Regions from separate parts of the Variovorax sp. P4_D9 genome, predicted to be linked through region 1. Evidence: riboswitches for the same ligand, from Rfam matches in the RefSeq annotation. Region 1 holds a riboswitch; the other holds the start of a gene.

Region 1 (3,154 bases):
GCCGCAACCTGCTGGCCGACTACAAGCGCGCTTTCGGCGAAGAGGCCGGCGACACCATGCCCGATGTGGTGGCGGTCGCGATCGCCGCCGATGCCGACAACACGCATGGCCACGGCGTGGCCTATTTTTCCGACGTCTTGCTGCAAGGCGGCGCCTCCGCGCAGCAGGCCACGACCGCGCCGGCGCGCCCCACGCAGGGAGAATAGCGCCGGCCCTCCCACTTGACGCCCTCGGTCCCGATATCCCATGAACGACTTCGTCGCACTCCTCGCCAGCCAGGGCGCCCTCCTGGTGTTCGCCGCCACGCTGGCGACGCGCCTCGGCGCGCCGGTGCCGGCGGTGCCCTTCCTGATCGTCGCCGGCGGGCTGACCGTCGGCGGGCAGGTGTCCTTCGTCGCGGTGCTGCTGGCCGCGGTGCTCGGCAACATCCTCGGCGATGGCGCCTGGTTCCTGGCCGGGCGCCGCTGGGGCTATCGCGTGATGCGACTGCTGTGCCGGATCTCGCTGTCGCCCGACTCCTGCGTCAGGCGCAGCGAGTCGATCCTCGGCCGCTGGGGCGGCCTGTCGCTGATCGCGGCCAAGTTCGTGCCCGGCGTGTCGGTGGTGGCGCCGCCGATGGCCGGTGCGCTGGGTATGTCGAACCTGCGCTTCCTGTTCTACGAAACGGTGGCGGCGTTGATCTGGACGCTGGGCTTCCTGTTCGTCGGCCGGATCTTCCATGCGGCGATCCAGGACGTGCTCGCGGTGATCTCCAACATCGGCCTGGGCGCGCTGGTGATCGGCATGCTGGCCCTGGCGGCCTTCATCGGCTGGCGCTACCGGCAACGCCGGCTGGCGCAGCAGCAGGCCGACGACATCGAACACATCCAGGTCGAAGTGCTGCGCGAAGCCCTGGCTGCGGGCGCTGGCCCGACGCTGATCGACGTCCGCTCCGACGAGGCCCGGGCCCTCGATACGCGGGCCATTCCCGGCGCCATCGGCATCGGGCTGAAGCAACTGCCGAAGCGGCTCGGTGCGTTCGCTGACGGGCGCGAACTGGTGGTCTTCTGCGACTGCCCCGACGACGCCTCGGCGATCGCGGGCGCGCGCATCCTGGCCGCCGCCGGGCTGCCGCGCGTGCGCGTGCTGGCCGGCGGGCTGGACGCCTGGGTCGCGTTGCATGCGGCGGAAGCCTCCACGGTCGAGCCGATGCGGGTGGCCGCGCCGCGGGCGGCCGCACACACCGCTTGATCCGGCGCCTGCGAACGGCCTAGAATCGGCCCCGCTCCGGGGTGCACGCAGTTGCGTGCTGAGATGGCCAAGCGGCCGAACCCGCGAACTTGATCTGGTTCATACCAGCGTAAGAAGAGCTGCGACTCCCCGGCATTCCCCCGTTCCTCGGGGAGCGATGCCGACCCGAGGCATCGCGGAGCACCCGTTGTTTTCCAAACAGGAGTGCCCCGCATGAATGCCATTGACAAGTTCGCTTCCCTCCTCACGCTCACGCGCGAGCCTTTCCCGGCCTCGACCAAGGGCGCCATCGCCGGCAGCCGGCCCGACCTTCGCGTGCCCGTGCGCGAAGTCTCGCTGACCAACGGCGAGCAGGTCTCGCTCTACGACACCTCGGGCCCGTACACCGATCCGGCCGCCGACATCGATGTCCGCCGCGGGCTGCCCGCCGTGCGCGACGCCTGGATCGCCGAGCGCAACGACACCGAGAGCTATCAAGGCCGGCTGCACTTGGCGCTCGACGACGGCGCGACGCATGCCGACCGCGATGCCCAGCGCATCGCCGAGCTGCGTGCCGGCGCCGCGGCGCTGCAACGCACGCCGCGGCGCGTTAAGTCCGGCGCCAACGTGACGCAGATGCACTACGCGCGCCGCGGCATCGTGACGCCCGAGATGGAATACGTCGCCTTGCGCGAGAACGGCCGCCGCGAATGGATGGCCGAGTACATGGCCGACGAGGCGCGCGAGAAGCGGCTGGCCGGCAATCCGATGGGCGCCCGCATCCCGAAGATCATCACGCCCGAATTCGTGCGCGAGGAAGTGGCGCGCGGCCGCGCGATCATCCCGGCCAACATCAACCACCCCGAGGTCGAGCCGATGGCGATCGGGCGCAACTTCAAGGTCAAGATCAACGCCAACATCGGCAACTCGGCGGTGACCTCCAGCATCGAGGAAGAGGTCGAGAAGCTGGTCTGGGCGATCCGCTGGGGCGCCGACAACGTGATGGACCTTTCGACCGGCCGCAACATCCACACCACGCGTGACTGGATCGTGCGCAACAGCCCGGTGCCGATCGGCACGGTGCCGATCTACCAGGCGCTGGAGAAGGTCGGCGGCGTGGCCGAGGACCTCACGTGGGAGATCTTCCGCGACACCCTGATCGAACAGGCCGAGCAGGGCGTCGACTACTTCACCATCCACGCGGGGCTGCGGCTGCCCTTCATCCACCTGACGGCGGACCGGCGCACCGGCATCGTCTCGCGCGGTGGCTCGATCATGGCCAAGTGGTGCATCTCGCACCACAAGGAGAGCTTCCTCTACACGCACTTCGAGGACATTTGCGACATCATGAAGGCCTACGACGTGAGCTTTTCGCTCGGCGACGGCCTGCGCCCCGGCTGCGCATCGGATGCCAACGACGAGGCCCAGTTCGCCGAACTGCGCACCCTTGGCGAGCTCACGCAGATCGCCTGGAAGCACGACGTGCAGACCATGATCGAGGGCCCTGGCCATGTGCCGATGCACCTGATCCAGGCCAACATGGACGAGCAGCTCAAGCACTGCCACGAGGCGCCGTTCTACACGCTGGGCCCGCTGACGATCGATATCGCGCCGGGCTACGACCACATCGCCAGCGCGATCGGCGCCGCGATGATCGGCTGGGCCGGCACCGCGATGCTGTGCTACGTCACGCCCAAGGAGCACCTGGGCCTGCCCGACCGCGACGACGTCAAGCAAGGGATCATCGCTTACAAGATCGCGGCCCATGCGGCCGACATCGCCAAGGGCCATCCGGGTGCGCGCTCGCGCGACGACGCGCTGTCCAAGGCGCGCTTCGAGTTTCGCTGGCAGGACCAGTTCAACCTCGGCCTCGACCCCGACACCGCCCGCGAGTTCCACGACGAGACCTTGCCCAAGGACAGCAGCAAGTTGGCGCATTTCTGCT
Region 2 (3,154 bases), on a different contig from region 1:
CTTGGGGCGTGGCTGGAATTCGTCCAGCAGCTTGGGATTGGCGAAATCCTCGGCGACGAAGCGATGCAGTTGCGGCGCGCGAAAGGTCTTGAAGAAGGCCGTGAGGCCCAGGCGGACCATCTCGGCGTCGTAGCCGCTGACGATCGGCAGCAGCTGGTCGAGCTCCTGGCGGCAGGGGTCGGCCGGGTCCAGCAGCCGGGCCATCGCGCGGTCCACGACGGCCACGATCTGCGACACGGTCATGGTCTTCAGATGGCGGCGGCTGGCCTGCTTGACCCGCACGGCGAGCGCGCGAATCTGTTCCGGGCTCAACACGGGCACCGCGACCTCGAGTCGGGTCGGGCCCGAATCGAAGACCAGGGTCTGCCACGCAACCTCGGCGGGCGCCAGGCCGGGCAGGTAGCCGGCAACCGCGTGCAGCGTCGTCATGCCGCCGCCCGGATGAATTCCTCCACCGCCAGCGAGCAGCCCTTGGCCTGCGCGCCCTCGGCGCGACCCAGCAGCAGGAAGCCGCCGTCCGCTGCCAGGCCCACGTCCTCGGTCAGGATGGTGGTCACCGAATTGAAATTGGCGAGGTCGCAATGAACCAGGATTCCGCGCTCGCCGGGCGCGACTTCACGGCCCGTGAGCGGGTCGACCAGCCGGGAGCGGATCCAGTGCGGCCCGGACTTCACCGAGGGCACCGACGCATTGCCGGCATCATAGAACTGCGTGCTGAGCTCGGTCATGCCGTACATGTTGATGCAGTGCGATCGCTCGATGCCGAGCAGCGCGGCCAGCTCCGCATAGAAGGTGTTGAGTGGCAGTTCGCGCGACTGTCCCTTGTAGCCGCCGGTGTCCAGCACCCGGCTGGCCGCGGGCAGGCGGAACGACAGGCCGTGCTGTTTGAGTTCGTCGATCAGGTGCACGAAGCTGTAGCTGGCGCCGAGCAGCGCAAAGGGCTCGCCGCGATGCTCGGCATCCGACAGGGCCTCGCACAGGCCCGGGAGGTCCAAGCCCTGAGGGCTCATGAAGTAGCGGCTCTCCCCGGTTCCGAAGGCGTCCAGTGCCAGCGCCAGATAGTGGGCCAGCGAGGAATTGGGCAGCACGGACTCGGTGGGGAACAGGATGCCCATGCGCATCCGGCCGCGCCCCTGCATGAAGCGCTGCGAGAAGTTGCGGATCATCGAGCGGTCGTAGACCGCCAGCGTCGGATGGAAGTGACGGCCCTTGACTTCGCTGCGGGTTGTGCCGCTGGTCATGAAGACCKGGTCGGTTGCGGCCGGCGGCTCGCAGCGCAGTTCCAGCTCCTTGAAGGCGTCGATCGGCACGGCCGGGATGTCGCTCCAGCGCTTCACGTTGCGCGGGGTCGCGCCGCGCCGCTGGCAGAAGCGTCGATAGGCCGCATTGTTGCCGTACTGGTGGGCGAACAGGCGCAGGGCCAGCCGATCGAACGCATCGTCGGTGCACCCGTCTTGCGCGATGAAGGCGAGGACGTCGGCGACCACGTCGCCGGCCGCACCCGTGACCGCGGAGGTGTTGTTCATAAGGACTTCTTCGTGACCGTGAAACGGATGCTCCGAAGGCCACGTCGACCTCGGCAGGATGCGCCGAAGCTCGAAGTGATTGCTCTTCTTCCGCCGGCATTAACCGGTTCAAGTTCGCGGGTTTAGATCTCAGCACTGTGGCGTGCACCCCGGAGCGATGTCGATATTACATGGATCCCGGGCGCGCGCGGCCTCCGGGGTCCAGCTCCCGGTAGAAATAGGTGGTCGCGCACAAACCACCCTGCGGCAGCAGCGCATAGCCGGGAATCGCCCCGGCCCGGTGCCAGCCGAGGCGCGCATAGAGCCGCTCGGCGCTGTCGCTGGAAGTGTCGAGAACCAGCAGCGTCTTGCCGCGGTCGCGGCCCAACTGCTCGGCCGCGCGCATCAGCGCCTCGCCCCAGCCCCGGCATCGTGCGCGGCGGTGGACCAGCATCTTCGACAGGTCCGCGCGGTGCGGCTGGTTGTCAGGCTGGGCCAGCACCAGCTGCACGGTTCCCATAATGCCCTCCGCATCCTCGGCAATCAGCAGCGCGCGCTCGCCGCGGGCGACCCCCTCGGCCACCTGGCGCCAGAACGCCATGGCCCTCGACAGAGGCAACGGCTGCATGAAGCTCACCGAGGCGCCGCCGTCGACGCAGTCGATCAGCAGTTCGGCKAGCGCGCGCAGTTGGGCTTCGGAGACCGTGTCGAGGCGGCGAATGCTGTGGACGGAAGGGGTGGTATCGGTGGCCATTTTTCATCTCCACGCAGAGGGCAGGGTGGCAATCACGACGGCATAGCGCGTCACGCGGGGCGTCGGGTTGTGATAGCTCACGGGACGGTCGAGCACATGCGCCAGGCAGTCGCCGGCGTCGAGCCGATGGCAGACATCGCCGACCGTGACCTCGATGCTGTTCTCGAGCACCCACACCTGCTGGTGGATGCGCGACTCGCGTGCGCCGCTTTCGTAGGCCACGCGCGCCTTCGGCGGAAAGGCCACCTCGACGATCTGGATCGGCGACGACCCGCCGGCCGGCGAGACGTTGCGCCGCACGTAGCCCGAATGCGGATCGCGCCACAAGGGCTGGTCGGCCAGCCGCGCCACCGGGCTGTCGCTGGCCTGCGCCGGCTCGCACAAGGAGGCCAGCGCCACGCCCAGGCCGGTGGCGAGCTTCTCCAGCACGACCGCGGTCGGGCTGCTCTCGCCGCGCTCGATCAGCGAAATCATTGAGCGGCTGACGCCGCAGTCCGCGGCCAGCGCGTCGAGCGAGAGGCCGCGCGCCGCCCGCAGTTCGCGCACCCGCTCGGCGATGCGCTCGTTCAGTCCGCTTGTTTGATCCGTCATGTTGGAATAAGTATCCTATATATTGGATAGATCGTCCAGTCCGCGCCCCAAGCACCCGGCACGGCGGCTGCTTGGTTAGCATCGTGGCGAGCGGGAGCGGTTCGGCCCCGATCGAGAAGGAGTTCCCATGCGATACCTGCCATTGCCCGGCGGCGGGCAAATGCCCGCGCTCGGACTGGGCACCTGGAAGCTGGGTGAGTCCGCGGCGCGTCGGGCCGCGGAAGTCGCCGCGGTTCGGGCGGCCATCGACATGGGCTTGCGGCTCATCGACACGGCCGAGATGTATGGCGAGGGCGGCGCCGAG

Evidence for each region. A riboswitch is a leader RNA that binds a small molecule or an ion and turns the genes downstream of it on or off. The one in region 1 is predicted to bind thiamine pyrophosphate.
Region 2: it holds a riboswitch for thiamine pyrophosphate, as region 1 does, so the genes downstream of both, AC1DY5_RS27655 (LuxE/PaaK family acyltransferase) here and thiC (phosphomethylpyrimidine synthase ThiC) in region 1, are expected to answer to the same signal.

The regions. Positions count from the first base shown of each region.
Region 1 is NZ_JBFUIU010000050.1:13,702-16,855, reverse strand. Features, by position in the region: gene AC1DY5_RS08275 (DUF3047 domain-containing protein) at 1-206, shown strand, start outside; gene AC1DY5_RS08270 (rhodanese-like domain-containing protein) at 247-1,230, shown strand; TPP riboswitch at 1,258-1,363, shown strand; gene thiC (phosphomethylpyrimidine synthase ThiC) at 1,444-3,154, shown strand, end outside.
Region 2 is NZ_JBFUIU010000298.1:2,037-5,190, reverse strand. Features, by position in the region: gene AC1DY5_RS27660 (acyl-CoA reductase) at 1-429, opposite strand, end outside; gene AC1DY5_RS27655 (LuxE/PaaK family acyltransferase) at 426-1,526, opposite strand; TPP riboswitch at 1,595-1,688, opposite strand; gene AC1DY5_RS27650 (GNAT family N-acetyltransferase) at 1,693-2,259, opposite strand; gene AC1DY5_RS27645 (helix-turn-helix domain-containing protein) at 2,263-2,850, opposite strand; gene AC1DY5_RS27640 (aldo/keto reductase) at 2,978-3,154, shown strand, end outside.